Regions from separate parts of the Nocardioides montaniterrae genome, predicted to be linked through region 1. Evidence: predicted binding sites of a transcription regulator. Region 1 holds the regulator's gene; the other holds the start of a gene.
The links. Region 1 encodes HrcA, which represses chaperone genes, less so after heat shock. Its sites were predicted from a motif close to TTGGCACTCGNNNNNNNCGAGTGCCAA; they were not measured.
Positions count from the first base shown of each region.

Region 2: groES (co-chaperone GroES) is a predicted target of HrcA. The motif match lies at 5,352-5,378, and genes of this name have one in related genera.

Region 1 is NZ_BAAGSB010000013.1:51,971-67,140, forward strand. It holds gene ACYVJ3_RS15120 (histidine triad nucleotide-binding protein) at 1-130, opposite strand, end outside; gene ACYVJ3_RS15125 (hypothetical protein) at 207-1,073, shown strand; gene ACYVJ3_RS15130 (Gmad2 immunoglobulin-like domain-containing protein) at 1,102-2,019, shown strand; gene ACYVJ3_RS15135 (16S rRNA (uracil(1498)-N(3))-methyltransferase) at 2,119-2,859, opposite strand; gene dnaJ (molecular chaperone DnaJ) at 2,870-4,039, opposite strand; gene hrcA (heat-inducible transcriptional repressor HrcA) at 4,058-5,080, opposite strand; gene ACYVJ3_RS15150 (hypothetical protein) at 5,187-5,387, shown strand; gene ACYVJ3_RS15155 (DUF3097 domain-containing protein) at 5,401-6,261, shown strand; gene hemW (radical SAM family heme chaperone HemW) at 6,267-7,475, opposite strand; gene ACYVJ3_RS15165 (DUF3592 domain-containing protein) at 7,510-7,956, opposite strand; gene ACYVJ3_RS15170 (AMP-dependent synthetase/ligase) at 7,991-9,814, opposite strand; gene ACYVJ3_RS15175 (MOSC domain-containing protein) at 9,834-10,502, opposite strand; gene ACYVJ3_RS15180 (hypothetical protein) at 10,544-11,215, opposite strand; gene ACYVJ3_RS15185 (DUF3099 domain-containing protein) at 11,322-11,507, opposite strand; gene ACYVJ3_RS15190 (DUF4328 domain-containing protein) at 11,592-12,254, opposite strand; gene ACYVJ3_RS15195 (aminoglycoside phosphotransferase family protein) at 12,359-13,189, opposite strand; gene ACYVJ3_RS15200 (DUF309 domain-containing protein) at 13,190-13,612, opposite strand; gene lepA (translation elongation factor 4) at 13,626-15,170, opposite strand, start outside.
Region 2 is NZ_BAAGSB010000001.1:117,478-132,647, reverse strand. It holds gene ACYVJ3_RS00615 (hypothetical protein) at 1-438, opposite strand, end outside; gene ACYVJ3_RS00610 (hypothetical protein) at 553-1,131, shown strand; gene ACYVJ3_RS00605 (SAM-dependent methyltransferase) at 1,148-1,873, shown strand; gene ACYVJ3_RS00600 (MMPL family transporter) at 1,870-3,999, opposite strand; gene ACYVJ3_RS00595 (class I SAM-dependent methyltransferase) at 4,113-5,294, opposite strand; gene groES (co-chaperone GroES) at 5,459-5,752, shown strand; gene groL (chaperonin GroEL) at 5,884-7,503, shown strand; gene ACYVJ3_RS00580 (GNAT family N-acetyltransferase) at 7,621-8,487, shown strand; gene ACYVJ3_RS00575 (hypothetical protein) at 8,529-8,855, shown strand; gene ACYVJ3_RS00570 (DUF3592 domain-containing protein) at 8,909-9,436, shown strand; gene guaB (IMP dehydrogenase) at 9,453-10,955, shown strand; gene ACYVJ3_RS00560 (hypothetical protein) at 11,032-11,433, shown strand; gene ACYVJ3_RS00555 (RNA-binding S4 domain-containing protein) at 11,470-11,829, shown strand; gene ACYVJ3_RS00550 (GuaB3 family IMP dehydrogenase-related protein) at 11,839-12,945, shown strand; gene ACYVJ3_RS00545 (succinic semialdehyde dehydrogenase) at 13,062-14,678, shown strand; gene ACYVJ3_RS00540 (GMC oxidoreductase) at 14,675-15,170, shown strand, end outside.

The DNA.
Region 1 (15,170 bases):
GGATCACCAGCACGTGCGTGGGCGCCTGCGGGTGGAGGTCGCGGAACGCGATCGTGGTCGGGGACTCGTGGACGATCTCGGCGGGGATGTCCCCGGCGACGATCTTGCAGAAGAGGCACTCGTCGGTCACAGGTCGAGCCTTGCAGGTCCCGGCACGCCGACGTCAAGCCCCCGGGTTCGACGTACGGCCCACTAGCGTGGTGGAGGTGAGCCAGACCGCCCCCACCAAGCTGACACCGCGCGGCGTGTGGGTGGCCGGAGCGGTCGCGTGTGTCGGCGTGATCGCCCTTGCGCTGATCATCTCCGCGCTGCTCGGCGACGGCCCACGTCACCATCACCGACACCGGCCGAGCGGCCCGACCAGCCCGGTCCAGGTCTACTTCCAGGCCGCGAGCCCCACCGGGGTCAGGCTGTACGCCGAGCCGCACGATGTCGCGGGAACCGGCGACGACAGGGTGCTGGCGGCGGTGCGTGCGCTGACCGCCCGGCACGGACCCGACGACCCCGACTACCGCACCGTCTGGCCGGCTCACTCGTTCTCCGCGGCCTCGGTCGAGAAGGACCGGATCGTGATCGGACTGACCGCGAAGGCGACGAAGCGACCGCGCGGGGTGACGGCGGCGGAGGCGACCATCGGCCTGCAGCAGCTCGCCTTCACCGCGGACGCGGCGTCCGACACCAACCTCCCGGTCGAGATCGTCTCGCCCGGCTCCACGACGAGCTCCCCTCTCGGCATCTCGACCGGCCCGATCGTCCGCGACCAGTCGCTCGGGCTGTTCGCGCCGGTCAACCTGTCCCACCTGGCCGACGGCGCGCGCGTGAGCGGCACCCTGACGACGGGCGGCACGCTCACCCAGGACGTCCACCGCATCAGGTGGACGCTGTCGGACCACCGCCACCAGCCGGTCCGCCACGGCAGCGCCAAGATCATGGGCGGCTCGTTCACCCTCGAGGCCGACCTCAAGGGCCTGCCGGCCGGCACCTACGTCCTGACCGTCCGAGGACGAGCGACCGGCCAGACGTCCGGAGCGTCCCGCAACTATTCCGACTCCCGCAACGTCCAAGTGTCGTAAGACGCAACCCTTCCCCGGAGGTTCCCGCATGACCAGCTCGACCACGATCCGACGTACCGCTCCTGCGGCGGTCGCCGCCCTGCTCTCCCTCGGCCTGCTGGCCGGGTGTGGGTCGAACGAGAAGGAAGCCACCGACCCGAGCACCACCGGCACACCCACGAGCGCGTCGACGACCACGCAGACCTCGAGCGCCGCGGCCACCGAGAGCAGCACGGCCGCCGGCTCGACGGACGTGACCCTCTACTGGGGCGTGGACACCCCGATGAACCTGCGCCTCGCCGGCGAGAGCACCGCCGTCAGCGGCGAACCGGTCCAGGGCGCCCTTCAGGCGCTGCTCGCTGGCGACCCCACCGACCCCGACTACGCCGCACTGGTCCCGAAGGACTCGCTCACCTCGGCGAGCGTCGTGCCCGGCAAGGAGATCACCCTCGAGGTCGCCAACCCGGCGTACGCCGACGCGTCCGAGGACACCGCCCCCGGCGGCAACAAGCTCGCGATCCAGCAGCTCATCTACTCCCTGAACTCGGCGAACGGCACGGCCGACAAGCCGCTGCCGGTGCACTTCACGCTCGGCGGCCAGGACTCGACGTACCTCGGCCAGCCCACCCGCGCCAAGGCCGCGCCGCAGCTGCGCGTCCTGTCGATGATGAGCGTGCTCTCACCGGCCGACGGCTCCACGCTGTCGGGTCGCACGGTGTTCAGCGGCGTCGGCAGCTCGTTCGAGGGCACCGTCGCCTGGGAGGTCCGCGACTCCTCCGACAAGGTCGTCCTGAGGGGCAGCTCGCAGTCCGACGGCTGGATGGACAAGCTCTACCCGTGGAAGGCCACGCTCGACCTCAGCAAGCTCGCACCCGGCAGCTACACGTTCGTGGCGATGACCGACGACCCGTCGGGCGGCGAGGGCGGCGGCCCGTTCAAGGACGACAAGACCTTCACGATCAGCTGAGCGAAGCGCTCCGCACGACGGTCGGCGGGCCCCACCTCGCCGACCGTCGCTGGGAGTCAGTGTCCGGAAGACACCCGACGCAAACGTCGGGGTAGGGCCTCACGCCCAGCGCGGGGTGCGCGCGAGCAGCGCGGCGACGGCGACGACGCCTGCGGTGGAGGTGCGCAGCACCTCGGCACCCAGGCGACTCGAGACGGCGCCCGCACGCACGAACAGGGCGACCTCGTCCTCGGTGAGCCCGCCCTCGGGGCCGACGACGAGCAGGATCTCGCCCGCATCGGGGACGGCCAGGTCGGCCATCGGTTCGCTGGCAGCCTCGTGCAGCACGACCGCGAGGTCCGCGCGCGCGACCATGTCGGCGACGTCCTTCGTGGACGCCAGCTCGAGGACCTCGGGATGCCAGGCACGGCGCGACTGCTTGGCGGCCTCGCGCGCGGTGGCCGCCCACTTGGCGTGCGACTTGGCGGCGCGCTCACCCTTCCAGACCGCGACGCTGCGCGTCGCCGCCCACGGGACGATCCGGGCCACGCCGATCTCGGTGAGCACCTCGACGGCGAGCTCGCCGCGCTCGCCCTTGGGCAGCGCCTGCACGACGCTCACCCGCGGCCACGGCTCGGGGACGTCCTCGACGGACCTCACCGTGACGTCGAACGATCGCTTCGAGGTGGCAGCGACGGTGCCCGTCGCGAGCCGCCCCGCGCCATCGCCGAGCAGGAGGTCCTCCCCCACGCGGAGGCGACGTACGACGACGGCGTGGTGGGCCTCGTCGCCCTCGACGACCACCGTCGACCCCGGGCCGACCCCGTCGAGGGTCGGCACGAGGTGCTGGGGCAGCGTCATCGGGCCGGGCTCAGTGCTGCTGGCCGAAGGCGTCGCGGAGGCGGCCGAACATGCCCTTGTGGGCAGGGCGTACGTCGCCCGTCGGCTGCTCCTCGTTGCGCGCCGTGGCGAGCGCACGGAGCAGCTCCTCCTGGCGGGCGTCGAGCTTGGTCGGGGTCTCCACGACGACGGTGACGACCAGGTCGCCGCGACCGCCGCGCAGACCGGGCACGCCGCGGCCCTTGACCAGCGTGTCCCAGCCGGACTGCGTGCCGGCCGGCACCGCGAGCTCGAAGGAGGTCTCGCTCGCCTCGTCGCCGAGGTCGGCCTCGAGCGTGGGCAGGCGGACCTGGGTGCCGAGCGCCGCAGCCGTCATCGGCAGCGCGACCGTGCAGTGCAGGTCGCCGCCGTGGCGGGTGAAGGTCTTGTGGGGCGCGACCTGGATCTCGACGTACAGGTCACCGGCGGGGCCGCCGCCGGGACCGACCTCGCCCTGCTCGGCCAGCTGGACGCGGGTGCCGGTGTCGACGCCGGCCGGGATCTTGACGGTGAGGGTACGACGCGAGCGGACCCGTCCCTCGCCCGAGCACTCCCGGCACGGGTCGGGGATGACCGAGCCGAACCCGCGGCAGGTCGGGCACGGGCGAAGCGTGCGGATCTCGCCGAGGAACGAGCGCTGGACGTGGGCGACCTCGCCCTGGCCGTGGCAGGTGCCACAGGTCTGCGGCTGCGAGCCCTCGGCCGCGCCCGAGCCCTGGCACGCCGCGCAGTGGACGGCCGTGTCGACCTTGAGCTCCTTGGCGACACCGAACGCCGCCTCGGCCAGCTCGACCTCGAGGCGGATCAGGGCGTCCTGGCCCCGGCGTACGCGTGAGCGCGGGCCGCGCCCGCCACCGCCGCCACCACCGGCCTGGCCGCCGAAGAACGCGTCCATGATGTCGGTGAACGAGAATCCCTGGCCGGCGCCGCCGCCGCCGAAGCCGCCGCCGAACGGGTCGCCGCCACGGTCGTACTGCTGGCGCTTGCCGGGGTCGCTGAGCACCTCGTACGCCGCGGACACCGCCTTGAACCTCTCCTGCGCCTCCGGGTCGGGGTTGACGTCGGGGTGCAGCTGGCGGGCCAGCTTGCGGTAGGCCTTCTTGAGGGTGTCGGCGTCGGCGTTGCGGTCGACTCCGAGAAGCTCGTACAGATCCTGGGACATGCTCTTGGTGGTTCTCTCTCAGCTCTCGTCGAGGATGCGCGAGACGTAGCGCGCGACTGCGCGCACGGCCGCCATCGTGCCGGGATAGTCCATGCGGGTCGGGCCGACGACGCCGAGCGTCGCCAGGGCCTCACCGTGGGTGGTCGTGGGTCCGTAGCCGCTCGCGACCACGCTGGTCGCGGCGAACTGCTCGAAGGGTCCTTCGGCGCCGATGCGCACCATCACGCTGCCGTCGGTCGTGGCCGCGCCGAGGAGGGTGAGCAGCACGACGTGCTCCTCGATCGCCTCCAGCAACGGGCGGACCGAGGTGTCGAAGCTGTCGCCGTAGCGCGCGAGGTTGGCGGTGCCGCCGACGGCGACGCGCTCGTCGGAGCGGTGGTCGCTCATCGCCTCGGTGAGCACGGCGACCACGGCGGAGGTCGCCGCGTCGGGCTGCTCGGCCGTCAGCGCACCGAGGGCGGTCACCGCGTCGGCGATGCGCTCGCCGGTGACGGCGAGGTTGATCCGGCTGCGCAACCGGCCGAGGGCGTCCTCGGACAGCTCGGCGCCGAGGTCGACCAGGCGCTGCTCGACCCGGCCGGTGCTGAGGATCAGCACCACCAGGAGGCGGTCGGGGTTGAGCGCGACCAGCTCGACGTGACGGACCGTGGACCGGCTCAGCGTCGGGTACTGGACGACCGCGACCTGGTGGGTCAGCTGGCTGAGCAGGCGCGCGGAGCGGTTGACGACGTCGTCGAGGTCGACGGCGCCGTCGAGGAACGTGGAGATCGCCCGCTTCTCCGGCGCGCTCATCGGCTTGACGGTGGACAGGCGGTCGACGAAGAGCCGGTAGCCCTTGTCGGTCGGCACCCGGCCCGCGCTGGTGTGTGGCTGGGCGAGGTAGCCCTCGTCCTCGAGCGCGGCCATGTCGTTGCGGATCGTTGCCGGGCTGACGTTGAGGCCGTGGCGCTCGACCAGCGCCTTGGAGCCGACCGGCTCCTCGGTCGCGACGTAGTCCTCGACGATGGCACGCAGCACGGCGAGCCTTCGCTCCTCCTGCATGCGGCACCTCCCGTCGGGCACGTGTTTGGCACTCGTGACGAATGAGTGCCAAGTCTATAGCGTCCGCACCCGACTACCGATCCAGCAGACGGGTACCGCGTGCCACATGAGCCACCCCGATACCCCCGACCCCGACACCCCCGACTCCGAGACCGGGTCGATCAGCGACGACCAGCTGCCCGAGGACCTGGTGCCCGGGCCGGACAACCCGCTCGCCGAGGGACTGCCACCCGGCGACGCGGCCGAGGGGCTGATGGACCCGGACCAGAGCACGCACCGGACCAACACGGAGACCCAGCGCAACTGATCACACCGTTCACATGCGTAACATTGGTGCCGTGGATCGCTACGGGACCGATGTCCTCTCCGGCGACTGGCGTGTGCCCAAGCGGGGCCGTGCCGTCGAGACGGCGGCCGACCTCGGCCTGGTCGTCGAGGAGGTCCAGCACGACTTCTGCGGCGAGATCGTCGCGGTCGACCGCGACATCGACACCGTCACGCTGGAGGACCGCCGCGGGACGCGGCGTACCTTCGAGCTCGGCCCGGGCTTCCTGCTCGAGGGCAAGCCGGTCATCCTGACCGCTCCGGTGCGGGTCTCAGCGGCTGCGGCCACCCCGAAGCGCACGGCCTCCGGCTCGCTCGCCGTCCAGGGTGCCCGCGCCCGGGTCGCCCGCGCCAGCCGCATCTTCGTGGAGGGTCGCCACGACGCCGAGCTCGTCGAGAAGGTCTGGGGCGACGACCTGCGCATCGAGGGTGTGGTCGTGGAGTACCTCGGCGGCGTCGACGACCTCGCCGCGCACCTGCGCGACTTCTCCCCCGGCCCCGAGCGCAAGGTCGGCGTGCTCGTGGACCACCTGGTCAGCGGCTCCAAGGAGTCTCGCATCGCCGACGACATCGCCCGCGGCCCGTGGGGCGGGAGCGTGCTGATCGTCGGCCATCCGTTCATCGACGTGTGGCAGGCCGTCAAGCCCGACCGCCTGGGCCTGCGCGCCTGGCCGCAGATCCCCCGCTCGATCGAGTGGAAGAAGGGCATCTGCCAGCACCTCGGCTGGCCGTACGCCGAGCAGGCCGACATCGCCCGCGCGTGGCAGACCATCCTCGGCCGGGTCGAGTCCTTCGACGACCTCGAGCCCGCCCTCCTCGGTCGGGTCGAGGAGCTCATCGACTTCGTGACCTCCTGACGCGGTCAGAGCAGGTCGCGCACCACCGCGTCGGCGAGCAGCCGTCCGCGGGTGGTGAGCACGAGCCGGTCCGCCGTGCCGTCGAGCAGCAGGCCGTCGGCCACCAGCTGCGGGATCGCCGTACGGCCGGCGTCGTCGAGCACGTCGACGCTCAACCCCTCGCGCAGGCGGACCTCGAGCAGCACCCGCTCGACGCGGCGGGTCTCGTCGTCGAGCAGCTCGCGGGCATGGGCGGGGCTGAGGCCGTCGCCGAGGCGACCGGCGTACGCCGTGGGGTGCTTGACGTTCCACCAGCGCGTGCCGGCGACGTGCGAGTGGGCGCCGGGGCCGACGCCCCACCAGTCGTCGCTGCGCCAGTAGGACAGGTTGTGCCGGCACTCCGAGCCGGGCCGCGACCAGTTGGAGACCTCGTACCAGCCCAGGCCGGCCGCGGTGAAGCGCTCGTCGGCCAGCAGGTACTTGTCGGCGAGGTCGTCCTCGTCGGGCATCGGCAGCTCGCCGCGCTTGACCCGCCGGGCGAGGGCGGTGCCGTCCTCCACGATCAGGGAGTACGCCGACACGTGGTCGGGCTCGCACGCCAGCGCGGCGTCGACCGAGGTCCGCCAGTCGTCGAGCGACTCCCCCGGCGTGCCGTAGATCAGGTCCAGCGACACCTCGTCGAAGCCGGCCTCGCGCGCGGCAGCGACGGCGAGCGGAACTCCTTCGGGGTCGTGGGTGCGGTCCAGCACCGACAGGACCGCCGGCACCGCCGATTGCATGCCGAAGGAGATCCGGTCGAACCCGGCCGACCGCAGCCCCGAGAGGTAGCCGAGCGAGACCGAGTCGGGGTTCGCCTCGGTCGTCACCTCGGCGTCGGCCGCCAGGCCGAACTCCGACCGGATCGCCCCGAGGATCGCGCCCAGGGCCGTCGGGGACAGCAGGGTCGGCGTACCTCCGCCGAGGAAGACCGTCGACACCGGCAGGTCGCGATCACCGAGCACGCGCCGGGCCAGCCGGACCTCGGCGACCGCCTGCTCGGCGTACGTCGAGCGCGAGACTCCCCCGCCGAGCTCCTCGGCGGTGTAGGTGTTGAAGTCGCAGTAGCCGCAGCGGACCGTGCAGAACGGGACGTGCACGTAGAACGCGAACGGTCGCTGCCCGAGAGCGTCCAGCGACGCGACGGGGAGCGATCCGTCGGCGGGGGCGGGGTCACCGTCGGGCAGCGCGGAAGGCACCCGGGAAGTCTCCCACCCGGGTCCGCGCGACGACTCAGGGCCTGATCGCCGGGTGCCCGTTCCGCGCGAGGGCACCGACCACGAGTCCACCGATCAGCAGCACCATGGAGGCGATGCCGCCCAGCACCATCACCGAGGCGACCTGGCCATAGGCGCCGACGATCGAGCGGGTCGGGTCGTCGCCGTCGTACCGCAGCTCGACGGAGTCGCCGACCTGGCCGATGCAGGCCGGGTTGTTGGTGGCGGTGTACGCCGTGTCGCCGACCTCGAAGCGCACCTCGACACCGCACCCGTGGACGGTCGGCAGACCGCGCTCGACCACCTGTCCCGTCGCGGTCGAGCTGAGGTCCTTGTAGTGGACCCACTCGATCGCCGACGCGACGGCCAGCAGCACCGCCGCGCCGAGCAGGACGACGGCGATCGCCGCGCGCACCTGCCAACGTCTGAAGAACCCGAAAGCACCCTTCGGTCGGTCACTCATCTGCTCATCCCCCCAAGAGCAGCCCTGCGACGGTTCAGCCGCCGTAGAAGCTGTCGATCAGCTGCTTGTTGTTCGCCTCGACGACCGCGCGCTTGACCTTGAGCGACGGCGTCAGCTCGCCCGACTCGATGGTCAGGTCGTGGTCGAGCAGCTCCCACTTCTTGATGGTCTCCCAGCGGTTCAGGGTCAGGTTGAGCTCGTCGACGTAGTCGCCGACCATCTCGCGGACCTTCGCGCTGTTGACCAGGTCGGTGTACGACGTGCCCGCGAGCCCGTGCTCCTTCGCCCAGTCGGCGATGGCGTCGGGGTCGAGGGTGACGAGCGCGGAGACGAAGTTGCGCTCGGCGCCGAAGACCATGAACTGGCTGACGTACGGGCAGATCGTCTTGAACTTGGCCTCGATCGCCGGCGGCGCGATGTACTTGCCGCCGGAGGTCTTGAAGAGCTCCTTGATGCGGCCGGTGATCTTGAGGAAGCCGTCGGCGTCCAGCTCGCCCTTGTCGCCCGTGCGCAGCCAGCCGTCGGCGGTGAACGCCTCGGCCGTCGCCTCGGGAAGGTTGTGGTAGCCGGCCATGATGTGCGGGCCGTGCAGCTGGACCTCACCGTTCTCGCCGATGCGGACCTCGGTGCCGGGGAACGGCTGGCCGACGGTGCCCATCTTGAGCTCGTCGGGGTGGTTGACCGTGGCGCCGGCGGCGTTCTCGGTCATGCCGTAGCCCTCGAGGATGACGATGCCGGCGGCGTGGAACCACGAGGCGATGTCGGCGTTGAGCGCCGCCGAGCCGGAGATGAAGAAGCGGACCCGGCCACCGAAGCGGTCGCGGACCTTGCTGAAGACCAGCTTGTCGAAGAGGTCGTGCTCCGCCTTGAGCAGCGGGTTGACCTTGCCGGCGCGGGCGGCGGCGTCGTACTTGAGACCGACGGCGAAGGCGCGCTTGAAGATCTTCTCCTTCAGGCCACCCTCCGCCTCCTGCATCGTGATGATGCGGGCGTAGGCCTTCTCGAAGATGCGCGGCGCGGCGCCCATGAAGGTCGGCTTCACGACGCCCAGGTTGTCGACGATCTTGTCGACGCGGCCGTCGATGGCGCAGGAGAAGCCGCACGCCATCTGGGTCGAGGAGAGCACCTTGCCGAACGCGTGGGCCATCGGCAGCCAGCGGAACTCGAGGTCGGTGGTGGTCAGCAGGCCCTGGGCCTTGATGGCCTCGCCCTCGAAGACCCAGGCCTTGTGCAGCGTGCGCACGCCCTTGGGCTTGCCGGTCGTGCCGGAGGTGTAGATCAGGGTGGAGAGCTGGTCGGCCGGGATCGACTTCGCGAGGTCGTCGATGGCGGTCGGGTTCTTCTCCAGGTACGCCGTACCGAGGCCGGTGAGCTGCTCGAGGCTGATCACCCAGTCGCCGTCGGCGGCAGCGGCGTCGAAGACGACGACCTTGTCCAGCTGGGGCAGCTCGGCGCGGTGCTCGCGCAGCTTGGCGAGCTGGGACTCGTCCTCGGCGAAGACGTAGCGGCACTCGCTGTCGCTGAGGATGTACGCCGTGTCCGGCCCACCCGTGGAGGGGTAGACGGTCGTGGTGGCGCCACCGGCACACATCACGGCCAGGTCGGCGAGGATCCACTCGTAGCTCGTGCCGGCGGCGATGCCGACGCGCTGCTCGGCGTCGAGGCCCAGCGAGAGCAGGCCGGCAGCGAGCTTGCGGACGTCGTCACCCGCCTGGCGCCAGGTGCGGGACTCCCACACGCCGTCGACGGGGAACCGGAACGCCTCGTTCTCGGGGTTCATCTCCACCCGCTCGAGGAACTGCACTGCGCAGTTCTGTGGCATCCGGTCGATGAAGCTGGTGTCGGTGTTGACGGCCATGGGCCTAAAACTAGAGCACTCAGGAGCCCGGCGTACCGGCCGGTACGAATCCGAGGTGGGCCGCGAGCTTCCGGGTCGGCTCGGCAGCGAGGTCCTCGATCACCTGCAGGGAGGGCAGCCGGGAGCGATCCAGGTTCATCGCGACGAACAGATCGACGACGGTGATGCCGTGGCCCGGGGTGCTGACGACCTCGATCTCGTCGCCCGTCGTGAGGCTTCCGGGCTCGAGGACGCGGAGGTAGGCGCCGGGGCGCAGCGCCTGGGTGAAGCGCTTGACCCACGCGGTGTCGTCGTACCCGCTGACACGCTGCCAGCCCTTGAAGGTGTTGCACGGCGTGCGCGTCGAGCAGACCTCGAGCAGCGTCGTGCCGATCCGGAGACGCGTCCCGATCACGCAGGCCTGGAGGTCGATGCCCTCGGTCGTGAGGTTCTCGCCGAACTGGCCGGGCGGGATGGCGCGGCCGAGCTCGCCCTCCCAGAACGCCAGGTCCTCCACGGCGTACGCGTAGACCGCCTGGTCGCGACCACCGTGGTGCTTGGTGTCCGACACCGAGTCGCCGGCCAGCCCGGACGGCCCCACCTCGACCGGGCCCTCGACAGGCCGCTTGTCGATGGAGCTGCGGCCGACGGACCCGGCCCAGTCGACGTCGACCGGACGGCCGACGTTGGTGGACAGGAGACGAGGCATGGGCACCACTCAACCACGAGGCTCCCCCGCAGCCGCACCGATCAGGACGCGGTCCCGACGTACGTCGCGCGGGTGACCTTGCGGACCACGACCGAGCCGTCGTTGCGGATCACGTGGACCGTCCACACCGGGTTGGTGCGGCTGATCCCGTCCCCGGAGTCGGGGCCGTAGATCGAGCCACCGTCGCAGGAGTAGAAGCCGACCCAGGTCGGGTGGCTCGGGTAGTAGCCCCACGCACCGCCGACCCGCACCGTGCAGCGCTCGCCGTCGGCGAGCCGGAGTCCCTGCGGCGACCGCTTCGCACGCAGCAGTGCGGGGTCGCCGGCGAAGGTGCCGGCGTACCGGAACCGGACGAGCTGCTTGACCTCGACGTCGCGCAGGCACAGGACCGTGTGGTCGAACGACCGCCAGCAGGACGGGGCGTACGCCGCGGTCGGGTAGCAGATGTCGACGTGGTCCGAGACGGAGTAGGGCGACTGGTCGTCGCAGCTGAGCGAGCCGTCGCCCTCGCGGTGGACCGGCCAGCCCACCCTCGCCCGGCCGGTGGCGCCCACCGGGCGGACGACGACCTTCTTGGTCGCCGTCAGCGTGGTGGTCGTGGAGGTGGTCGAGGTGGTCGCGGTCGCTGCGCCGGCCGGACCGCCGGGGACGGCGTACGTCGCGGCCGCGACGGCGAGCAGGGCGGGCAGGAGACGAGCGGTACGACGCAGCATGGCGTTCCTCCGGGTTCGGGGTGTCGTCTGTGTTGACGCCCCGGATGCCCGTCGGGTTGCAGTGCTGCGCTACTTCTTCGCGCCGACCGACCGGGGCAGCAGTTCGCTAGTCGCGGTCCTCGCGCCAGTTGGCGGTGATCGCGGCGACCGGCGGGATCACCGCGGCCACGATGCTCATCCCGACCGCGGCGGGCGTCGAGAAGAGCCGCACCACGAACCACGCGAGCACGATGAGCAGCACACAGGTGCCCATGAGGGCGAAGTAGGCGCGTTGCCGGGCTCGGGAGACCATCGCGTACGACGCTAGCGCGCCGCCGGCTCACTCACTTGTGAGTGAGGGCGGCCGATTGCCCTGTGTCAGGTCGCGGCGCTGGCGCTACCTCTTCGCGCCGACCGCCCGCGACAGCCGCACCACGACGACGATCGCGAGCACCGCCGCGACGACGTCGGCGGTGTCCGAGAAGATCCCGACATCCAGGTAGTGCCTGAACGAGTCGGCATCGGTCGGGTCGTGCTGGCCCGCGAAGACCCGGCCGCTGACGTTCGACACGATCCACATGCCCCACCACCAGCCGAGCAAGGACGTGCTGCGCGTCGGGCACCAGAACCTCCACAGGTCGAGCATGTTCTGGATGGACATCCACAGGTTGCCGATGGGGATGAACCACGAGCCGGCGTGCCAGCCCGGCGTACGACGGATCCGGTCGGGCGGCGTCACGCGGGCCACCCGGACCTGCCACACGCACCAGAAGATGCCCGTCGCGAGCAGGCAGACGAGCCCGACGAGGGAGAACGTCCGGTTGAGGTCGTCGAAGCTCCGGGCGTCGCTCAGGGCCGCCGCGCGGTCCGTGCCGATCTCGTCCGCGATGCGCTTGCCCCACACCTCGAGGCCGACCGTCGCGGCGCTGAGCGCGGCGAGCACGCCGAGGCCGGCGGCGACCATCCAGCCGAGGACCGCGGAGGACCCCCTGGCCTGGTCGCTCGGGCTCCACACCGGCGGGGTGGCGGGAGGCGGGTACGCGGCGTAGGGGTCGGTCACGTGGCGATTGTGCAGGCGCGGGGCGACGTGCGGACCCGTTCGCCGCAACTCGCAGCAGTTGGCCGGGGACCGGACTCACTCACCTGTGAGTGAGGAGGGCGGACCTAGTCCTGGACGGCCTTGGCGACCGCGATGTTCGCGGTGACCCAGCCGCGGTCAGCGGTCGGGTTCTCGAGGACCTCGCCCTTGACGTTGACGACGGTCCGCACGACGACCCAGGCCCGGGCCCGGTCCTCGTCGAGCTCGGCGTGGTCGACGAGTGCGAAGAACCGGTCGCGCACACCGTCGCGGAGACGGCCGGCGTACTCGCTGTAGCGGTTGACCAGCATCGGCGTGAGCTCGAAGTGCGGGTCGCCGGAGAGCGGCTTCGGATCGATGGCTCGCCACTCCCCTGCGCCGTCGAGCAGGACGTTCTCGTAGTGCAGGTCGGTGTGGACGAGCGTGCCGTCGGTCGCCGGGTCGGCGGCGAGCTCGCGTGCCAAGGCACGCGCCTGCTCGACCATCCGGTGCGGGATCGGCAGCGAGCGGTCGGCGGCCGCGAGGTCGGCGGCCCACCCCTCGGCGTACGACGAGAGGGTGCGCAGCTGCGGCGGCGCCGGCACGTGCAGGTGCCCGTAGAGCCCAGCGACGACCTCGCAGGCTTGCAGGTCCCACGAGTCGACGAGATCCTGGCCGGTCAGGCGCTCGAGCAGCAGCGCCCAGCGGTGCGGGTCCGCCCGCAGGAGTCGTACGGCGCCCCGGCCGTGCCAGTGCTGCAGCGCCAGCGCCTCGTGCTCGGCCTCCGGGTGCGGCCGGACGACCTTGAGCGCGGCCGCGTCACCGTCGGCGGTGCGGACCGGCAGCACCTGCGCGGTCCGGCCCCGCATGGCCTCGCCGTCGGGCGTCAGGTCCCACTCGGCGATCAGGTCGCGCAGCACGCCGGGCAGGCGGTCCACTCAGCCCTCGACCCGCCCGCGCGCGCAGGCGACGACGGCGGCCAGGTCCACGCCGTAGGCAGGACCGCCGGTCGCCGCATAGGCCTCGATGTTGCCGGCACCTCGCTCGACCAACCGCCGTGCGCCGACGGGCTTGCCGCGCGCGGCGTGGGTCAGGCCCACGCAGAGCTGCGCGAGCCCCTGCCACATCGGCCGCTCGGGCTCTGGGCAGTCCTTCCAGCGGGCCTCGAGCACCTCGTGCGCCGAGAAGGGGCGCCCCTCCGCCAGCAGGCGGCGCGCCTCGGCGACGGTCTCGAGCGGCGGCAGCGGCTCCTCGGAGACCGGCTCGACCCCCGTCTCGCCGTACGGGAGAGGGCGTCCCAGCGCGTCGCGCGGGCGGGCCTGCCGGGGTCGGCCCTCCTCGTCACGATCGCGCGCTGTCATGCCGGCTCGACACTCACTTCTTGGGCTTGTCCCCGGACGGCTGGGTGGTGGAGAGCGCGGCCACGAAGGCCTCCTGGGGGACCTCGACGCGGCCGACCATCTTCATCCGCTTCTTGCCCTCCTTCTGCTTCTCCAGCAGCTTGCGCTTGCGGCTGATGTCGCCGCCGTAGCACTTGGCCAGGACGTCCTTGCGGATCGCGCGGATGTTCTCGCGGGCGATGACCCGGGCGCCGATGGCGGCCTGGATCGGGACCTCGAACTGCTGGCGCGGGATGAGGTCCTTGAGCTTGCCGGCCATCATCACGCCATAGCCGTACGCCGAGTCGCGGTGGATGATCGCCGAGAAGGCGTCGACCGGCTCGCCCTGGAGCAGGATGTCGACCTTGACCAGGTCGGAGGCCTGCTCACCGGAGCGCTCGTAGTTGAGCGAGGCGTAGCCCTTGGTCTTGGACTTGAGCTGGTCGAAGAAGTCGAAGGCGATCTCGCCCATCGGCAGGGTGTAGCGCATCTCGACGCGGTCCTCGGAGAGGTAGTCCATCCCCTGCAGGTTGCCGCGCTTGAGCTGGCACAGCTCCATGATCGTGCCGATGTAGTCCGACGGCGCCAGGATCGTGGCGTTCACGATCGGCTCGCGGACCTCGTTGATCTTGCCGTCGGGGTACTCGCTGGGGTTGGTCACCGTGATCTCGGTGCCGTCCTCCATGAGGACCTCGTAGACCACGTTGGGCGCGGTCGAGATCAGGTCGAGGTTGAACTCGCGCTCGAGCCGCTCGCGGGTGATCTCCATGTGCAGCAGGCCGAGGAAGCCGATGCGGAAGCCGAAGCCGAGCGCGCCGGAGGTCTCGGGCTCGAAGGTCAGCGCCGCGTCGTTGAGCTGGAGCTTCTCCAGGGCGTCACGCAGGACCGGGTAGTCGTCGCCGTCGATCGGGTACAGGCCGGCGTACACCATCGGGTTGGGGTGCTCGTAGCCGCCGAGCGCCTCCTCGGCTGGCTTGTGCAGGTAGGTCACGGTGTCGCCGACGCGCGACTGGCGAACGTCCTTCACACCGGTGATGAGGTAGCCCGTCTCGCCCACGCCCAGGTCGTCGGCCTTGGTCGGCTCGGGGCTGATCACGCCGAGCTCGAGCATCTCGTGGGTCGCGTTGGTCGACATCATCTTGATGCGGTCGCGGTGGGTGAGCTTGCCGTCGAAGACCCGGACGTAGGTGACCACGCCGCGGTAGGTGTCGTAGACGGAGTCGAAGATCAGCGCCCGTGCGGGAGCGTCCGGGTCGCCGACGGGGGCCGGGACCTGCTTGACGATCTCGTCGAGGAGCTCCTCGACGCCGATGCCGTTCTTGGCGCTGACCCGCAGCACGTCGGACGGCTCGCAGCCGACGAGGTTGGCCAGCTCGGCGGCGTACTTCTCGGGGTCGGCGCTGGGCAGGTCGATCTTGTTCAGGACCGGGATGATGTGGAGGTCCGCGCCCATCGCGAGGTACAGGTTCGCGAGGGTCTGCGCCTCGATGCCCTGGGCGGCGTCGACCAGCAGGATCGCGGCCTCGCACGCCTGCAGGCT
Region 2 (15,170 bases), on a different contig from region 1:
GACCTGCGCGTTGCCGAAGGCGGTGTTCGAGTTGTTGGCCTGGGAGGCGTGGGAGAGCGAGTCGACCGCCTTCCGGATCGCGTCGAGGTCGCTCGCGGCCGTCAGGTCGGCCTCCGTCAGGTAGCGGCGGGCCTCCTTGCACGCGGCCTGGTACTCCTCGAGGTCCTTGCGTACGCCGAGGAGCGTGTCGGCCATGACCTCGTGTGCGCGCGTGTGGTGCATCGCGACGTTGGCCGACCGCTCGCCGCCGCCCCAAGCTGAGGTCGCGACATGACCCTGGTGCTTGAAGTGCTCCGGGGTGTAGTGCTGCAGCTCGTGCTTGATGGTGCTGATGATCGTGTCGATCTCGCTGTCGATCGCGGCGAGCTCGGCGACCGTGACGAGCCTGCCGAGGCCCGCGGACAGGTTGTCCAGGATGCTCATTCCGGTGACGGCCATGTGCTCCAGCCTTTTCCCGAGTGGAGGCCGTGGTTGCCCACGGTTGCTGACAAGGTGGCTCCTGCCCCGCCATGCTGTGCCACAAACACATGTGTTTCTCGGGAAGGAACCTCCATGCATTTTACGCGCCCCCTCGTTGCTGCCGCCGGCTTGATCGCGCTCACGGCGACCGCCTGCGGCGGTCAGCCGCACGATCCGTCGGGGACGTCGAGCGCACCCACCACGACGTCGGCCTCGTCGGCCTCCTCCTCGTCGTCAGCGAGTGCGGTCGCGCCGAGCACGGGGAAGCTGGTCCAGGGCAAGATCCTCAGCTACCGCCTTCCGGCCGACGTCACCTGGTACTCCTACAGCGCGGGCCCGACCCGCGAGCACGGGTTCGAGTCGAAGGGTCACTACAGCTGGTCGATCACCTATGACGAGGTGCCTGCCGGCGCTGCGTCCGAGGCGCTTTACCGGAAGCGCATGTTCGCCCTGCTCAAGGCGGACTACCCGAAGACGGCGAAGGTGCTCCCGGACCGGGTGGTCGGTGGGCACCCCGGATTCACCACCGAGGCGCGCCACGATGGCACGTACTACCTCTTCGAGTGGGACCCGGTGGTCGGGGACGTTCGAGGCGCGCTCGTGTTCGAGACGAACTCCCCGAACGCGAAGCGGATCATCGACTCCGTGCTGGCGAGCGTGGAGTGGAAGTGACTGACAGACTGCGTCTGTGAGCGAGGGCGTCGGACCGCTGCGGCACGCGTGGTCGCTGCTGCGCCAGGTCGCGGCCGGTGGCGAGCACCGCGAGGCTGCGGTCGCGCAGATCCTGCGGCCGCGCAACCTGTTCCAGCCGTACACGACGACCGAGCCCGAGCGCTACCCGGAGGAGTTCGCCCGGATCGCGACCGAGCTGCCGGCCGACCGCCGCAACGCGCCGCACATCCTGTCGTTCGGCTGCTCGTCGGGCGACGAGCTGATCACGCTGGCGAAACGCTTCCCGGGAGCCGAGATCACCGGCATCGACATCAACCCCGTCGCCGTACGCCGCGCGCGACAGCGCGTCCGTGAGGCGGGCCTGGGCGAGCGGGTCCGCGTCCTGAGGGCGGCCGACGCGGACACCCAGCCGACGGCGGCGTACGACGTCGTCCTCGCGCTCGCCGTCTTCCGGCACGGCCACCTCAACGCGGGGCCGGAGTCGTGTCGCGAGCTGCTGCGCTTCGAGGACTTCGACCGCACGGTCTTCGGCCTCTGCCGCACGCTGCGGCGCGGCGGGCTGTTCGTGATCCGGCACGCGAACTTCAGGTTCAGCGACACCGCCGGGGCGAGCGACTTCCAGCCCGTCGTGACCGGCTTCCCGTCGTCGTCGGCGCAGGGCCTCACGCCGACGTACGGCCCCGACGATCGGATCGTCGGGGCCGCACAGAGGGACGACGGGATCTACCGCCGGATCCGCTAGGCCTGCTTCTCGGCCTGCTTCTCGTCACCGTGGCCCGGCCACCAGGCGGCGTGCCCGACGATCGCGGTGAGCGCGGGCGTGAAGAACATCGACATGATGAACGCCGCGGTGAAGATGCCGAACGACAACGCGAAGCCCATCGACACGATCAGCGAGTTGCCGCCGAGCATGAGCGAGGCGAAGGTGCCCGCCAGGATCACGCCGGCCGCGGCGATGGTCGGACCGGAGTGACGCACCGCCTGGGCCGCCGCGTCGCGTGGGGAGCGGCCCTCGCGGGCCTCCTCGCGCAACCGGGCGATCATCAAGATGTTGTAGTCGGTGCCGAGGGCGACCACGAACAGGTAGATGTAGATCGGCAGCATGAAGATCAGGCCGCTGTCACCCTTGATGTGCTGGATCACGATCACCGTCGCGCCCAGGGTCGCCGCGAAGCCGAGGCCGACCGAGAGCATGAGGTACCAGGGCGCGACGAGGCTGCGCAGCAGGCCCATCAGGATCAGCAGGATGATGATCGCCGCCACCGGGAAGACGACCTTGTAGTCGTGCTTCATCGCCGTGTCGATGTCGACGAAGACCGAGGTCTGCCCGCCGACGTACGCCGACGCGCCGATCTTCGCCGCGGCCGAGTGGGCCGTGGCACGGACGGGACCGCGCACCGCAGCAGCGGCGGCGTCCGAGCCGGGGTTGCTGTCGAGGACGACGCTCACCTTCGCGGTCGTCCGGTCGGGGGAGAGCACGGCGTACTGCGGAGCCTGCGCTGTGCCGCCGGCCGGGGCGACCTGGGCGACGCCGTCGACACCGACGAAGCTCTTGGCGAAGTCGTCGGCCCGCTGCTGGCTCAGGGTGCCGTGCTTCGCCTGGACCATGACCGTGGCGGGGTCGCTCGCGCCGGCGGCGAAGTGGTCGGCGATCGCCGCGGTCGCCTTCGACGACTCGAGGTTGGACGGCATGCTCGACGTGAAGTCGAACGAGGGCGAGAAGCCGAACGAGAAGGCGCTGAGGATCACCAGGATCAGGCCGGACCCGGCGGCGAAGGCCCAGGGGCGCTTGCCGAGTGCCGAGCCGAGCGAGGCGAAGCGGCTCCCCGTGGACTCCTGCTTCCAGCTCTTCGACGGCCAGAACAGCGGCTTGCCGAGCAGCGAGACCACGGCCGGCACCAGGGTCAGTGCGGCCACCAGCATGACGGCCACCGCGATCGCGAGGGCCGGGCCCATCGCCTTGAAGATGCCCAGCGACGACAGGACCAGGGTGCTGAAGGCGACGATCACGGCCCCGCCGGCGGACGCGATCGCCTCGCCGGCGCGCTCGAGCGCGTAGCTGATGGAGGGTCCGATGTCCTCGCCCTCACGCAGCCGCTCGCGGTAGCGGAAGAGGAAGAACAGGATGTAGTCGGTGCCGACACCGAACATCACCACGATCAGGATCTCCTGCAGCGAGGCGTCGGCCTGCAGGTCGAACCACTTCGCGGCCAGACCGATCGCTCCGTTGGCGACCGTCGACACGACACCGATCACGACGACCGGCATCAGCGTGATCAGCACGCTGCGGAAGATGATCGAGAGCAGCACGATGATCAGCAGGACCGTCGCGCCGGCGACGATCTTCATGGTGTTGGCGCTGGAGTCCATGCTGTCGAGCTGCTGGGCGGCGGCGCCGCCGACGTACAGCTTGAGGTCGGTGCCGTCGATGAGCTTCTGGGCGTCCTTGCGCAGGGCCTTGACGTCGTCGGTCGCCTGGGTGTCGAACGCGTTGGCGTCCTTCGCCAGCGGGACGATGCCGATCGCGGCCTTCGCGTCCTTGGCCGGCTGCACCGCGACGACGTCGGCGGGCAGCGCCTGGAAGGTCTTGCCGAGATCGCCGTTGAGCGACTTGGCGACCGCCGTCGCCTTGGCGACGTCGGGCTTGCTGAGCGCGCCGCCGTCGGCACGCTCGAAGACCAGGATCGCGCCCGGCTCGGTGGCCTGGGGGAACTGCTTGGCCTGGATCTCCGAGGCCTTGATGGACTCGTACTTGCTGGGCAGGAAGGACGACTGGTCGGTCGTGGCCTTCAGGCCCGGGGCGAAGACGGCGGCCGCCACCGCCAGGATGAGCCACGAGGCGACCACGAACCAACGGAAGCGGGTCACGAAACGACCTAGGACCTTGAACATGACAACGAACCTACGGCCTCAGTGGACTGTGCCGGTGGGGATTTCATCGCCTGTTCGTCATGACAAGTGTCATGACTGCGGGCCCGGCCTCAGGCGAGGGGTGCGACGAGCAGGCAGGTGCCCTCGCCGGCGACCCGGGTGAGGACGATCGTGCCCTCGGCGTCGCCGGTCGGGGCGAGGCGCTTGCGGAGCTGCTCGGGGGAGATGTCGACGCCGCGCTTCTTGATGGTGAGCCGACCGATCCCGCGCTCGCGCAGCGCCGCCTTCAGCTGCTTCTCGCGGTAGGGCAGCTCCTCGACCACGCGGTAGCCGCGCGCGAACGGCGTCTGGAAGGCCTCGTCGGAGGTCACGTAGGCGATCTTGGGGTCGACCAGGCCGCCGTTGATGCCCGCCGCCACGGCCGTGACCAGGCCCGCCCGGATCACGGCGCCGTCCGGCTCGTAGAGGAACCGCCCGACCCGGCGCACGCCGACCGCCGCCGCTCCCGGGTCGTCCTCGTCGGTGATGCTCGCCAGCCCGCCCGTGGCCGCGATGACGGTGGCGCGACGGGCGACGGTCGCCGTACGCCCGGACCAGAGCGCGGCCTCCTTGACCTCACCGACGTCGCTGACCCATTCGGCCTCGACGCCGCGGGGGACGAGGTCGTGCGGGACTCCGGGGGCGACCTTGACGCAGGCGTCGCGGGTGAGCAGACCCTCGACCCAGGTCCACGGGGGAGTCCAGTCCTCGACCTTGAAGCTGCGGCCCGCGCCCGTACGCCGGGCCGGGTCGGCGAACGCGATGTCGAACCCGTCGTGGGCGACCTCGGTCGCATCGGCGACCTTGGTCGCTCCCGGGAGGCCGAGGGCGGCCAGGTTCGCGGCCGCGATCTCGACCCGCAGCGGGTCGAGGTCGACGCCGGCACAGACCAGGCCCGCGCGGGCCGCGGCGACCAGGTCGCCGCCCATGCCGCAGCCGAGGTCGATCATGGTCTCGGCTCCGAAGGCCGCCATCCGGCCCGCACGGTGGGTCGAGACGCGCAGTCGGGTGGCCTGCTCGAGGGCGTCGCGGGTGAAGTAGAGGTGCTGGGCCAGCTCGCCGAACTTGGCCACGGCGTGGGCGCGCAGCTCGACCTGCGTGAGCACGCCCGCAGCGCGCTCCGCGGTCGTCGTACGCCGGAGCAGGGACTGCACCTGGAGCTCCGGCATGCCCTCGCGGACCGCGTCGGTGGCCGCCGAGAGCAGCTCCTGGCCCGCCTCGGTGAGCAGCCAGCGGAAGTCGTCGAGGTCCACGCCCGCATCCTGTCAGGTTCGCGGAGCGCGACAGCGGCCGCCACGGGCCGACGCGCACTAGCACTCAGTTTGGGCGAGTGCTAACGTCGGGCTGGCACTCTCCGCCGGAGTGTGCCAACGCAGACGTGAACCACCGCAGCTACATGTGAAGGGGAGGTCGACCCGTGTCGATCAACATCAAGCCTCTCGAGGACCGCATCGTCATCAAGCAGGTCGAGGCCGAGCAGACCACCGCCTCCGGTCTCGTCATCCCGGACACCGCCAAGGAGAAGCCGCAGGAGGGCGAGGTCCTGGCCGTCGGTCCCGGTCGTGTCGACGACAACGGCAACCGCGTCCCGCTCGACATCGCGGTCGGCGACAAGGTCATCTACAGCAAGTACGGCGGCACCGAGGTCAAGTACGCCGGTACGGACTACCTGATCCTCACCGCGCGCGACGTCCTCGCCGTCATCGCCTGACGCACCTGGCATCCCGCCTGGCTGCGCCGGGGGCGCTCGACGACCGCTTCGCTTGTGAGGTCGCCTTCGCGCCCCCGGCTTGCCAGCCGGGCGCCAGGCACGTCAGGCCCTTTGTCTTTTAAGGAGCACACATGCCCAAGATCCTGGAGTTCGACGAGAACGCCCGCCGTTCGCTCGAGCGCGGTGTCGACGCGCTCGCGAACGCGGTCAAGGTGACGCTCGGCCCCAAGGGCCGCTACGTCGTCCTCGACAAGAAGTGGGGCGCCCCCACGATCACCAACGACGGCGTGACCGTCGCTCGTGACATCGAGCTGGACGACCCGTTCGAGAACCTCGGCGCGCAGCTGTGCAAGGAGGTCGCGACCAAGACCAACGACGTCGCCGGAGACGGTACGACGACCGCCACCGTGCTGGCGCAGGCGATGGTCCACGAGGGTCTGCGCGCGGTCGCTGCCGGCGCCAACCCGATGGGGATCAAGCGCGGCATGGACAAGGCCACGGCTGCGGTCTCCGAGGCGCTCGTCGCCGCGGCCCGCGACGTCGAGACCCGCGAGGACATGGCCAACGTCGCCACGATCTCGTCGCGTGACAAGCACATCGGCGAGCTGCTCGCCGACGCCTTCGACAAGGTCGGCAAGGACGGTGTCATCACCGTCGAGGAGTCCAACACCATGGGCACCGAGCTGGAGTTCACCGAGGGCATGCAGTTCGAGAAGGGCTACCTCTCGGCGTACTTCGTGACCGACCCCGAGCGCATGGAGGCGGTCATCGACGACGCCTACATCCTCATCAACCAGGGCAAGATCTCCGCGATCGCGGACCTGCTGCCGATCCTCGAGAAGGTCATGCAGACCGGCAAGCCGCTCTTCATCCTCGCCGAGGACGTCGAGGGCGAGGCGCTCTCCACGCTGGTGGTCAACAAGATCCGCGGCACCTTCAACGCGGTCGCGGCCAAGCAGCCCGGCTTCGGCGACCGCCGCAAGGCGATCCTGCAGGACATCGCGATCCTCACCGGCGGCCAGGTCATCAGCCCCGAGGTCGGCCTCAAGCTCGACCAGGTCGGTCTGGAGTCCCTCGGCCAGGCGCGTCGCATCGTGGTCACCAAGGACTCGACGACCATCGTCGACGGTGCCGGTGACGCCGCCGCCGTGGACGCGCGGGTCAACCAGATCAAGCAGGAGATCGAGAAGTCCGACTCCGACTGGGACACCGAGAAGCTGCAGGAGCGCCTGGCCAAGCTGGCCGGAGGCGTCTGCGTGATCAAGGTCGGCGCCGCCACCGAGGTCGAGCTCAAGGAGAAGAAGCACCGCATCGAGGACGCCGTGTCCGCGACGCGTGCCGCGATCGACGAGGGCATCGTCCCCGGCGGTGGCTCGGCCCTGATCCACGCCGTCTCGGTCCTCGCCGACGACCTCGGTCTCGAGGGCGACGAGGCCGCCGGCGTGCGCATCGTGCGCAAGTCGGCCGATGAGCCGCTGCGTTGGATCGCCGAGAACGGTGGCGAGAACGGCTACGTCATCACCTCCAAGGTGCGCGAGGCCGGTCCGGGCGTCGGCTACAACGCGGCCACCGGCGAGTACGGCGACCTGGTCGCCCAGGGCGTCCTCGACCCGGTCAAGGTCACCCGCTCCGCCCTGGTCAACGCCACCTCGATCGCGGCGATGCTGCTGACGACCGAGACGTTGATCGTCGAGAAGCCCGTCGACGAGGAGCCCGAGGCGGCCGGTCACGGTCACGGCCACGGTCACTGATCCCGACGTACGACGACACCGGCCCGCCACGCACCGCGTGGCGGGCCGGCGCGTTTTCTAACGGGAGCGGTACCTACGCGCAATGCGACCGACACACGGCGGGCGCAGGATCGGGACATGTTGTGGCGAGTGCGCGCGAAGCTGTCCGACCGGCCCGGGGCCCTGGCGGCCCTGGCGGCCGCCTGCGGGCGGGCCGAGGCGAACATCCTGACCGTCCACATCTTCCCCGAGGGCGGCTCCGTCACCGACGAGCTGGTCGTGGACCTTCCGACGGGGGCGGGGCTCGCGACGATCGATGCACTGGTGACGGACGCCGACGGCCGGCTGGTCTCGGCGGCGCCCTGCTCGCCGGCGGCAGCTGACGACCAGCCGACCCGTTACGTGCGCGCGGCGCAGGAGATCCTCGAGGAGCCGGCCCGGTTCCCCGAGATCGCCGCCGAGCTCTTCGACGCCGCCGTGGGGATCGAGGGCGACGCCGACGTCCTGGAGATGGCGGTGGGCGAGGTCGCGACGGTGCAGGTACGCCGCACCGTGCCGTTCACGCCGGTGGAGCGGGCCCGCGCGGCCGCGCTCGCCGACCTCCTCGGGAGGGTGCTCGACTCGCGCATCACCTCCCGGTCGCGGCGCACGTTCGGCTCCGCGCTCGAGTACGTCGCCGAAGGTGCCACCGTCTCCGCGCTCGCCGGCGGGCTGGTGGCGGGCCGGGCGTCGTACGAGGTGGCGGAGGGTCCCTGGCCGGTCGACATCTGGGTCGATCCCGCCTGGCAGCGCCGCGGGATCGGGGCGCGGCTGCTCAAGGAGATCGCCCGAGCCGCACGGTCCGCCGATGCCGAGGAGCTCCTGCTCATCGCGCCGGCGGACTCCAAGGCGGCGTTGCCGATGGTGCTCTCGGCCGGCATGCGTGGGCGCATCCGGGTCGCCGACGGCGTCCTGACCCTGCGCATCTCGCTCGCCGAGCTCAGGGTCGCCGCCGGCATCGGCTGACCCCGGGGTTCCGCCGGCGGCCGGCGGGGTAGGAGGTGCCCGTGGAACCCACTACGCGGCGGCTGCCGGCGGTCGTCGAGGCCCTCGTCGTCCTCGTCAGCGCCCTGATCGCGTTCGCGCTCGCGCTCGTCTGCTGGAGCGACGGCCACGTCACCTATGCGCTGCCGAACGGCGTCGGGCACGACACCCTCGGTCGACCCCTCGCAGGTGCCTACGTGTGCGCGGTGCTGGGCGTCCTGACGCTCCCGGCCGGGTATGTCGCCACGCGCGGGCGGGTGCGCTGGCTCGGCGTGCTGGTGCTGCTCGTGCCACTCCTCGCGCTGCTGGTGGCGATCTGGGCGACCCGGGGACCGCAACCCGTCTACTGACGTCTCTCGTGGCAGGGAGTCGGCCTGGGGCGGCGTACGGATAACGTCGGCCCGTGCCCGCACTCAGCATGAGCCTCGATCCCGATCGGACTCCGCGCGCTTGGTTCTCCGTCTCGTCGGTGTTCGCCGCGCTGGGGTCGGTGATGCTCGTGGTGGCACTGGTCCTCGGGCTGCACACGCGCTCCTTCCTCGCCGACGCCGCGCGCACGAACGGCGTCGTGATCTCGCTCGACTCCAGCCGGTCCTGCGACAACAACGGCTGCAGCACGAGCAACAGGCCCGTCGTCAGGTACGTCGTCGATGGCCGCACGCTGACCTTCGAGGACTCGACGTCCACCTCGGGCGGGCCGCAGGTCGGTGACACCGTGAAGGTCGCCTACCGGGCGTCCGATCCGTCCGACGCCCGGATCGTCGGCGGCTTCTTCAGGAACTACCTGGCGTCGGTGATCCTCGGTGGCCTCGGCCTCGTGTTCAGCTTCGTCGGCACCGTGCTCCTCGTCGTGTGGGCGCGGCGCCGGCGCAAGCGGCTCGCCCCGGCCGCCGACGTCACACCGAGCCGGTTCGCTCCGCCGCAGGCCTGAGCCGTAGAATTCCTGCATGGATGAGGTTCCCGCGAAGTTCGCCCCGCTCGGTCTCACCTACGACGACGTCCTGCTGCTGCCGGGTCATTCGGACCTCGCGCCGGACGAGATCGACACCACCACGCGGCTGACCCGCGAGATCTCGATCAAGGCGCCGCTCGTGAGCGCCGCGATGGACACGGTGACCGAGTCGCGGATGGCGATCGCGATGGCCCGCCAGGGCGGCATCGGCATCCTGCACCGCAACCTGTCGGCCGACGAGCAGGCCTACCAGGTCGACCTGGTCAAGCGGACCCAGACCGGGATCATCTCCAACCCCGTCACCATCGGTCCCGACGCGACGCTCGAGGACCTGGACAAGATCTGCGGCGAGTACCGCGTCTCCGGTCTCCCGGTCGTCGACCTGGACAACCGGCTGATCGGCATCATCACCAACCGCGACCTCCGGTTCACGCCCGTCGCGGAGTGGGCGACCACCAAGGTCGACGAGGTGATGACGCCGATGCCGCTGATCACCGGCCCCGCCGGCATCGACCGCGACGCCGCCACCCTGCTGCTGCGCCAGCACAAGCGCGAGCGCCTGCCGTTGGTCGACCCCGACGGCCGCCTGGCCGGGCTGATCACGGTCAAGGACTTCGTGAAGTCCGAGCAGTTCCCCAACGCCTCCAAGGACGGCGACGGCCGGCTCATGGTCGGCGCCGCCATCGGCTACTTCGGCGACGCCTGGGACCGCGCGACGATGCTGATCGAGGCAGGTGTCGACGTGCTCGTCGCCGACACCGCGCACGGCAACGTGCGGATGCTGCTCGACATGGTCGAGCGGCTCAAGACCGACCCGGCCACCAAGCACGTGCAGGTCATCGGCGGCAACGTCGCGACCCGTGAGGGCGCGCAGGCGTTCATCGACGCCGGTGCGGACGCCATCAAGGTGGGCGTCGGCCCGGGCTCGATCTGCACGACCCGCGTGGTCACCGGTGTCGGCGTACCCCAGATCACCGCTGTCTACGAGGCCTCCCTGGCCGCCGGCCCGGCCGGCGTACCGGTCATCGCCGACGGCGGCATGAAGCACTCCGGCGAGATCGCCAAGGCGCTCGTCGCCGGCGCCGACGCCGTGATGGTCGGCTCGATGCTCGCCGGCTGCGAGGAGTCGCCGGGCGAGGTCGTCTTCCACCAGGGCAAGCAGTACAAGTCCTACCGCGGCATGGGCTCGCTGGGTGCCATGTCGAGCCGGGGCAAGAAGTCCTACTCCAAGGATCGCTACTTCCAGGCCGAGGCCACCGACGACAAGATCGTGCCCGAGGGCATCGAGGGTCGCGTCGCGTTCACCGGTCCGGTCGCCTCCGTCGCCCACCAGCTGCTCGGCGGCCTCAACCAGTCGATGTTCTACATCGGCGCGCGCAACATCCCCGAGCTCAAGGAGAAGGGCCGGTTCGTCCGGATCACCTCCGCCTCGCTCAAGGAGAGCCACCCGCACGGTGTCGAGATGACCGTCGAGGCGCCGAACTACCACGGCGCCTGAGTCGACCGCTCTGCTCGGTCGCCGCATGCTGCGGCGCGAGCGGGGGTACCGCCGTCGTCGGTGAAAGGAGCCGACGATGAACAACTGGTTCGACCATTGGAACGACCCGGGCTGGATCGCGGTCTACGTGATCGCCGCCCTGCTGGTGCTCGCCGCCCTCGCCGCGGTGGCCAGGAGCAAGAAGCGCGACCTGGACCGCAAGCACGCCGAGGCGATCCGCACCGACGCACGCCGTGACGAGCCGCGCCTCGAGCGCCGCGAGGCCGAGGCCCGCCGGCTCGAGGCCGAGTCGCAGGAGGCGCGTGCCGAGGCCGACCGCCGAGAGGCCATGGCGCGCTCGCAGCGCGAGAAGCTCGAGAAGGAGCGCGGCGACTACGCCGAGCGCATGCGGGAGGCCGACCGCCTGGACCCGGACGCCGAGGACCCCGTCGAGCAGACCTCCGACCAGGAAGCGCGCAAGCACCGTCGCGCGGGCTGACCTCCGGCGTATCGTCCCTGCCTGAGGAGGGGCGAGATGTCGGTACGGGTCGACGCGTGGTGCTGGGCGGTACGGCTCTACAAGAGCCGCTCCCAGGCGACCGCCGGCGCCAAGGCCGGGCACATCCGGATCAACGGCGTACGAGCCAAGCCGGCGCAGCCGGTCAAGATCGGCGACGAGGTCCGGGTGTTCACCGATCGTGAGCACATCGTCGAGGTGCGCCAGCTGCTGGTGAAGCGGGTGGGCGCGCCCGTCGCCGTGCTGGCCTATCTCGACAAGACACCGGCGCTGCCGCCCAAGGCGGAGCGGGTCGCGCCGGTCTTCCAGCGCGAGCGGGGCACCGGTCGGCCGACCAAGCGCGATCGCCGACTCCTCGATCAACTCCGCGACCGATAACCTGCTCCGGTGAGCGAGATCGAGATCGGCCGTGCCAAGCGGGCCCGCCGTGCCTACTCCTTCGACGACATCGCGATCGTGCCCTCCCGGCGCACGCGTGACCCCGAGGAGGTCTCGACCGCCTGGCAGATCGACGCCTACCGCTTCGAGCTGCCGATCCTGGCCGCGCCGATGGACTCCGTGATGTCGCCGGAGACCGCGATCGCCTTCGGCCAGCACGGCGGGCTGGGCGTCCTGGACCTCGAGGGCCTCTGGACGCGGTACGCCGACCCCAAGCCGCTGCTCGCGGAGGTGGCCCAGCTCTCCGGCATCGACGCCACCCGGCGCCTGCAGGAGATCTACGCCGAGCCGGTCAAGGCCGAGCTCATCACCGAGCGGGTCAAGCAGATCCGTGACGCGGGCGTGACCGTCGCCGGCTCGCTCAGCCCCCAGCGGACCAAGGAGTTCGCCAAGACCGTCGTGGACGCCGGTGTCGACATGTTCGTCATCCGCGGCACCACCGTCTCCGCCGAGCACGTCTCGGGCCAGGCCGAGCCGCTCAACCTCAAGGAGTTCATCTACGAGCTCGACGTGCCCGTGATCGTGGGCGGCTGCGCCACCCACCAGGCGGCCCTGCACCTCATGCGCACCGGCGCCGCCGGCGTGCTGGTCGGGTTCGGTGGGGGAGCGGCGCACACCACCCGCACCGTCCTGGGCATCTCGGTCCCGATGGCCTCCGCCGTCGCCGACGTCGCCGCTGCGCGTCGCGACTACCTCGACGAGTCCGGCGGTCGCTACGTCCACGTCATCGCGGACGGCTCGATCGGCACCTCCGGCGATCTGGCCAAGGCGATCGCCTGCGGCGCCGACGCTGTCATGGTCGGCTCGCCGTTCGCGCGTGCCACCGACGCGCCCGGCCACGGCTTCCACTGGGGCGCCGAGGCGCACCACGCCGACCTGCCGCGCGGTGAGCGTGTCCGGTTCGACCAGGTCGGAACCCTCCAGGAGATCCTGTTCGGTCCCTCGCACGTCGCCGACGGCACGATGAACCTGATCGGTGCCCTCAAGCGCTCGATGGCGACCACCGGCTACACCGAGCTCAAGGAGTTCCAGCGGGTCGAGGTCGTCGGGGCCTGAGGCGCTCAGCCGGCTGACGCGCGGTTGACACTCGATCGCGATCTGTCGAGACACTGTGTCGCAGTTCGCGGCCGGTACCCGTTCTACTGACCGGTAACGGGGAGTACCCTCGCGGCATGAGCGCGTCGAACCCCACGCCCGAGCCACTCGTCGACGGTCCGCACGACCCGGAGCACGACCCGCGCGCGGCGTACGTCCTCGAGCCGTCGCACGTCAAGCGGCTCACCGACCGGATCCTCTCCACGACCGGTCGCACGCTGCCGCTGACCTCGCCGCTGGACGGCGCGCCGCTGGCGAACATCCCGCAGTCGAGCGAGGAGGACGTCGACGAGGCGTTCCGCCGCGCGCGCATCGCGCAGGCCGCCTGGGCGCAGACCTCGATCGCCGAGCGCGAGGCCGCCATGCTGCGCCTGCACGACATCGTCCTCGAGCGCAGCTCAGAGATCCTCGACCTGATCACGCTGGAGTCCGGCAAGGCCCGCAAGCACGCGTACGACGAGATCCTGCACGTCGCGCTGACGGCTCGCTACTACGGCAGGATCTCCCACAAGCACCTCGCCACCCGGCGCGCGACCGGCGTGATCCCGGGGCTGACCCGCGTCGACCACAACCGGGTCGCCAAGGGCGTCGTCGGCATCATCTCGCCGTGGAACTACCCGCTCACGATGGCCATCTCCGACGGCCTCCCGGCGCTGATGGCCGGCAACGCGGTCGTCACCAAGCCCGACGCCCAGACCATGCTCACCGCGCTGCTGGGTGCGGAGCTGATCGAGCAGGCCGGCATCCCGCGCGACCTGTGGGTCGTCGTGGCCGGCCCGGGCCGCCAGCTCGGCACGCCGATCATCGAGCGCTCCGACTACATCTGCTTCACCGGCTCCACCGCGACCGGCAAGCTCATCGCCAAGCAGTGCGCCGAGCGCCTCATCGGCTGCTCGCTGGAGCTCGGCGGCAAGAACCCGATCCTGGTGCTGCGCGACGCGGACATCGAGAAGGCCGCCGAGGGCGCCGTACGCGCCGCGTTCTCCAACGCCGGTCAGCTCTGCGTCTCCACCGAGCGGATGTTCGTCGCCGACCAGGTCTACGACCGCTTCGTCGAGCGGTTCGTGGCACGCACCAAGGCGATGAGCCTCGGTGCCGGCCTCGACTGGGAGATCGACATGGGTCCGCTCATCTCCGAGGACCAGCTGACCACCGCGGTCGCCCACGTCGACGACGCCGTCGCCAAGGGCGCGCGGGTGCTGGCCGGCGGCAACGCCCGGCCCGACCTCGCGCCGTACTTCTTCGAGCCGACCATCCTCGAGGGCGTCACGCCCGAGATGACCTGCTTCGGCCACGAGACCTTCGGTCCGGTCATCTCCGTCTACCGCTTCCACGACGAGGCCGACGCGATCGCGCGTGCCAACGACGGCGAGTACGGCCTGAACGCCTCGATCTACACCCAGGACGGCAAGCGCGGGCGTGCCCTCGCCCGGCAGATCAAGTGCGGCACGGTCAACATCAACGAGGGCTTCGCCGCCTCGTTCGGCAGCATCGACGCCCCGATGGGCGGCATGCGCGAGTCCGGGATGGGCCGTCGGCAGGGCGCCGAGGGCATCCACCGCTACACCGAGTCCCAGACCGTCGCCACGCAGCGGGTCCTCAAGCTCGGCCAGAACTTCGGCATGTCCGCCGAGACCCACGCGAAGGTGATGAACCTGAGCCTCAAGGCACTCAAGAAGCTGGGACGGGCATGAGCATGGGAAATCACAGCGCCTTCGACTACGACGTCCTCGTCATCGGGTCCGGCTTCGGCGGCTCGGTGTCGGCACTGCGCCTGACCGAGAAGGGCTACAAGGTCGGTGTCCTCGAGGCCGGCGCGCGCTTCCGCGACGAGGACTTCGCGGACACCTCCTGGGACCTGAAGAAGTTCCTGTTCCAGCCGGCGGCCGGTTGCTACGGCATCCAGCGCATCGACATGGTCAAGGACGCCATCATCCTGGCGGGCGCCGGTGTCGGCGGCGGTTCGCTGGTCTACGCGAACACGCTCTACGAGCCGCTCGACCCGTTCTACAAGGACCCCTCCTGGGCGCACATCACCGATTGGAAGTCGGAGCTGGCCCCCTACTACGACCAGGCCAAGCGGATGCTCGGTGTGGTCGTCAACCCGAACGAGACCCCGGCCGACCGGGTCATGAAGAAGGTCGCCTCCGACCTGGGCGTCGAGGACACCTTCCACGCGGCGCCGG